Regions from separate parts of the Streptomyces sp. WMMB303 genome, predicted to be linked through region 1. Evidence: riboswitches for the same ligand, from Rfam matches in the RefSeq annotation. Region 1 holds a riboswitch; the other holds the start of a gene.
What was found. Region 1 has a riboswitch for glycine ahead of gcvP (aminomethyl-transferring glycine dehydrogenase). Riboswitches for the same ligand answer to the same signal wherever they lie in the genome.
Positions count from the first base shown of each region.

Region 2: it holds a riboswitch for glycine, as region 1 does, so the genes downstream of both, gcvT (glycine cleavage system aminomethyltransferase GcvT) here and gcvP (aminomethyl-transferring glycine dehydrogenase) in region 1, are expected to answer to the same signal.

Region 1 covers NZ_JARKIN010000001.1:536,435-538,818, forward strand. Annotated here, with positions in the region: gene gcvP (aminomethyl-transferring glycine dehydrogenase) at 1-1,335, opposite strand, end outside; glycine riboswitch at 1,520-1,617, opposite strand; gene P2424_RS02550 (PRC-barrel domain-containing protein) at 1,753-2,130, shown strand; gene P2424_RS02555 (DNA polymerase IV) at 2,046-2,384, opposite strand, start outside.
Region 2 covers NZ_JARKIN010000001.1:5,360,736-5,363,119, forward strand. Annotated here, with positions in the region: partial or broken gene P2424_RS23495 (AAA family ATPase) at 102-737, opposite strand; glycine riboswitch at 890-1,001, shown strand; gene gcvT (glycine cleavage system aminomethyltransferase GcvT) at 1,184-2,311, shown strand.

The sequences.
Region 1 (2,384 bases):
GGTGGTGAGCTGGTCCCGGCCCGTGGTCTCGTCGCAGGCGATGCCGACATGGTCGGCGTCCACCAGCCGCAGGTTGACGCCCGCCACGCGGGCCCGCTCGGTGATCCGGGCGGCCTGGCCCGGGACGCGCGCGGTGACGGTGTCGAAGAAGCTGTCGTGGACGATCTCGACCCCGCCACCCCGCAGTCCGGCCGCGAGCAGCGCCGCGTACCGGTGGGTGCGACGGGCGATCCCGGCCAGCCCGTCCGGCCCGTGGTACGCGGCGTACATGCCGGCCATCACCGCGAGCAGGACCTGCGCGGTGCAGATGTTGCTGGTGGCCTTCTCCCGCCGGATGTGCTGTTCACGGGTCTGCAGGGCGAGGCGGTACGCCTGCTCGCCGTCCACGTCCTTGGAGACCCCGACGAGCCGCCCGGGCAGGCTGCGGGCGAACTGCTCGCGGACGGACATGTAGCCCGCGTGCGGTCCGCCGAAGCCCATCGGAACCCCGAACCGCTGGCTGGAGCCGACGGCGATGTCCGCGCCCAGCTCGCCGGGAGAGGTCAGCAGCGTCAGCGCCAGCAGGTCCGCGGCGACGGTGACGACCGCACCGAGTTCGTGCGCCTGCTCGACAGTGCGGCGCTGGTCGCGTATCGCTCCGGAGGCGCCCGGGTACTGGAGCAGCACCCCGAAGATCCCCCGCTCCGTGAGGTCCGCGGGGATGCCCTCGTCCAGGTCGGCGACCACGATCTCCACACCGGTCGGCTCGGCGCGGGTGCGCAGCACCGCCACGGTCTGCGGCAGGCAGTCGGCGTCGACCAGGAACACGCCGCCGCCCCGCTTGCCGGCCTTGCCGACCCGGCGTGAGAGGGCCATCGCCTCGGCGGCGGCCGTGGGCTCGTCCAGCAGCGAGGCACCGGCGGTGGGCAGCCCGGTCAGATCCGAGACGACGGTCTGGAAGTTGAGCAGCGCCTCCAGCCGGCCCTGCGAGATCTCCGGCTGATAGGGGGTATAGGCCGTGTACCAGGCGGGGTTCTCCATGACGTTGCGCAGGATCACCGGCGGCGTGAAAGTGCCGTAGTAGCCCAGGCCGATCATGGAATGCAGGACCTGGTTGCGCCGCGCGAGGGTGTGCAGCTCGGCCAGCACGTCGGCCTCGCTCCGCGCGTCGGGGAGCTTCAGCCGCTCGGTGCTGCGGATCACCTCCGGCACGGCCGCGCCGGTCAGCTCGTCGAGCGACCCGTAACCGACCTGGGCGAGCATCTTGGCCTGGGCACCGGCATCGGGTCCGATGTGGCGACTCTCGAAGGGGATGCCGCTCTCCAGCGCCGAGAGCGGGGTGCGAGGGGAAGTCATCTGCGGGGGCCTCCTGGTCTGTGCGACCTGCGAGGGGCACCTTTCACGGGTGCCCGGACGGCCTCCCCCTCTGTCATCTGACCTGAGAGTTTCACCGAGCCACGTGCCGGACGCTCGGCTTACACCGTCGGTGAGGGAGGGCTTCGGTGTGCTGGTCCGGGCCCGCCCTGCTTTCCAGAGTGACCTCGTCCGCACGGTACGTGAGCCTGAGAGATTCCGGGGAGGAGTTGCTCCTTCGGCGCCTCCGGAAACTGCACCGGAGGACTCTCCCGCACGGGGTCGACAGCCACCTCGAGAGTATCAGCGCCCCCTCGCGTGGTAACCCGGCGTGCGCCCGAGTGGCCAATAGTCGAAAAGTGCCGTTTCGTGGTGAGTACGCGTAGAAACAGTGTGTCGCGACCCTGGTGGAGGAGCCCCGTGCAGACCGGAACAGATCCGCGAAGCCTGATCGGCCGCAAGGCGTTCGACCGTGCAGGAGCCAAGATCGGCACCGTGGACGAGGTGTACCTCGACGACGCCACAGGTGACCCGGAGTGGGCCGCCCTGCGCACGGGCCTCTTCAGCCGTGACGCCTTCGTCCCCCTGGAGCCCTCCGACCTGGACGAGAGGGGACTGCGCGTCCCGTTCGAGCGGGCTCTGATCAAGAGCGCCCCCGATTTCGGCGTCGGCCGCCACCTCTCCCCGCAGCAGGAGCTGGAGCTCTACCACCACTACGGGCTCGATGTGCCCGTCGGCGGAGAGTCGTCGCCGCCCCCGGACCGGGACTTCGGACGGATAGCCGGCGCCGGGGACTGATCCGCGGCGAGGCCGGCGATCCCCGCGCCCAGCATGACCGGATCGGCGGTCTCCAGTTGCGGATCGTCCACGGAGAAGGTACGCACCCGGCCGGGTGCCGAGTCCGGCTCCTCGAACCGGACGGTGACCTTCCCGACGCCGCTGCCCTGCACCCAGCCCCGCCCGTGGACGGCATGGCGCACATCCCGGCCGGGGATCCAGCGCCGGTCGGCCGGCACCGCCGCGCCCGGCTCCTCGACGGCGGGCGCGGCCTC
Region 2 (2,384 bases), 4.8 Mb from region 1:
CGCTCGGCTCCCGGTGCCGGCACGGAGGGCGGCGCGGTCGGCCTCGGACCCGACCCCGGCCACGGGGAGAGCGCCATCGGTACCGCCGTCGGCAGCGGCTCGAAGAGCACGGACCGCACGCCCCGGGCCGCCTCCCGGTCCAGCAGCACCGAGGAGACGCAGCCGCGCGGCAGCCGTCCGGCCTCGGCGGCGGCCCGCAGCGCTCCGACGGCACGCAGATGCCGCCGGAAGGCGTACCCGGTCACCCGTCTGCCCCGCACGGTCTGCCCGGCCAGCGCGTCCCCGGCGGGGACGTCGAGCAGCAGCAGATGGAGCGAGCGCCCGCGCCGTACCGCGTCCCGTGCCAGCCAGCGGCGGACCCAGCTCTGCGTGCCGCAGTCGTGCACCACGACGGCCGCACCCGAGCCCAGCGCCGAGCGCAGCGCCGCGTAGTGCGCGATCCGCACCAGGGGCCGGTAGGCGCCGTACGGCAGCCAGTGCGGCATCCGCGCCTCCCAGCGCTCGCGGGCGTCCTGCGAGTCGATGCGCACCACGTCGGGCCGGGCCGGGACCGCGCGCCGCATCAGGGTGGACTTGCCGCCGCCCGGCAGCCCGGAGACCACCACCACGTCCCCCGCCGGATAGCGCAGCGTCCACGGCCCGGCGCTGCGGCGCAGATCGTGGCGGACCTGGGCACGGGCTGCGGGGCCCGCTCGCGCGCCCCTCGGTACGGCTCCTGCACGGCACGGGCTGCCCACTGGATCTCCCTCCCCTGGCGGCTGTTCGGCCGCCGCCCCAAGTATGTAAAGAAGGAGTAATGCGGTTCAAGGCGAACAGCTGCTCCGCGGGGGCAGCCACAGCCCGCCCACCCGTGCCATGATGTGCGCATCCAAACTGCATACCGGCCGTTCGAACCCGCGCGGGAGAGTCCCCGGCATGCGTGTGCAGTACGCGCAGGCCAGGGCGCCGAAGGAGCAAGATCCTCCCTTGAATCTCTCAGGCCCCGTTACCGCGCAGGCTAGGCAGATCTGAAAAGCGGACCGTCGCGCTCCCGCCCGGCGCGGACCGGCGGTCCCACCCAAGGTGCAAGCCGGGCTCCAGCCGTTCGGGAGCTGTCGGCGAACCTCTCAGGTTCCGATGACAGATGGGGAGGACATCCACGTCATATCCCCTATGGGGACCCATCGGGACTCTGGGAGCCTGCATGACTGAGCCACCGGCCATCCGCAAGACCGCGCTGGACGCCACGCACCGCGCGCTGGGCGCCACCATGACCGACTTCGCGGGCTGGGACATGCCGCTGCGCTACGGCAGCGAGCGCGAGGAGCATCTGGCCGTGCGCTCGACCGCCGGCCTCTTCGACCTCTCGCACATGGGCGAGATCACCCTGACCGGGCCGCAGGCCGCCGAGCTGCTGGACCACGCGCTGGTCGGCAATCTGTCCAAGCTGGCGGTCGGCCGCGCCCGCTACACCATGATCTGCGACGAGGACGGCGGCATCCTCGACGATCTGATCGTCTACCGGCTGGACGACCAGGAGTACCTGGTCGTGGCCAACGCCGCCAACGCGCAGACGGTGCTGGACGCGCTGATCGCGCGGCAGGACGGCTTCGGTGCCGAGGTGCGGGACGACCGTGACGGCTACGCGCTCATCGCGGTGCAGGGCCCCGCGGCCGCGGGCATCCTCAAGCAGCTGACCGGCTTCGACGTGGACGGACTGCGCTACTACGCCGGTGAGCGCGACATGGTCGCCGGCAAGTCGGCGCTGATCGCCCGCACGGGATACACCGGCGAGGACGGCTTCGAACTGTTCGTCTCGCCCGACGACGCCGTCGCGGTCTGGGAGGCGCTGACCGAGGCGGGCCGGGAGGCCGGGCTGACCCCCTGCGGGCTGAGCTGCCGCGACACGCTCCGCCTGGAGGCCGGCATGCCGCTGTACGGGCACGAGCTGTCCACCGCGCTGACTCCGTTCGACGCGGGGCTGGGCCGGATCGTCAAGTTCGAGAAGACCTCGAACGAGGGACGCTTCGTGGGCCGGGACGCGCTGGCGGCGGCCGCCGAGAAGGCCGCGACCGCGCCGCCGCGCAAGCTGGTCGGGCTGGTGTCCGAGGGGCGCCGGGTGCCGCGCGCCGGTTACCCGGTGGTCGCCGACGGCGCGGTTGTGGGCGAAGTCACCTCCGGGGCGCCGTCGCCGACGCTGGGCAAGCCGATCGCCATGGCGTACGTGGACGCGGCACACGCCGAGCCCGGCACGGAGGGGGTCGCGGTCGACATCCGGGGCTCCCACGAGCCGTACGAGGTCGTGGCGCTGCCCTTCTACAAGCGGGCCTGAGCACCCGCCGTCGCCGAAGAGCGCTCCGCACCCCCGTCCCACCTGCCAAGACCGTGTTCACCGCAGCTTTCGC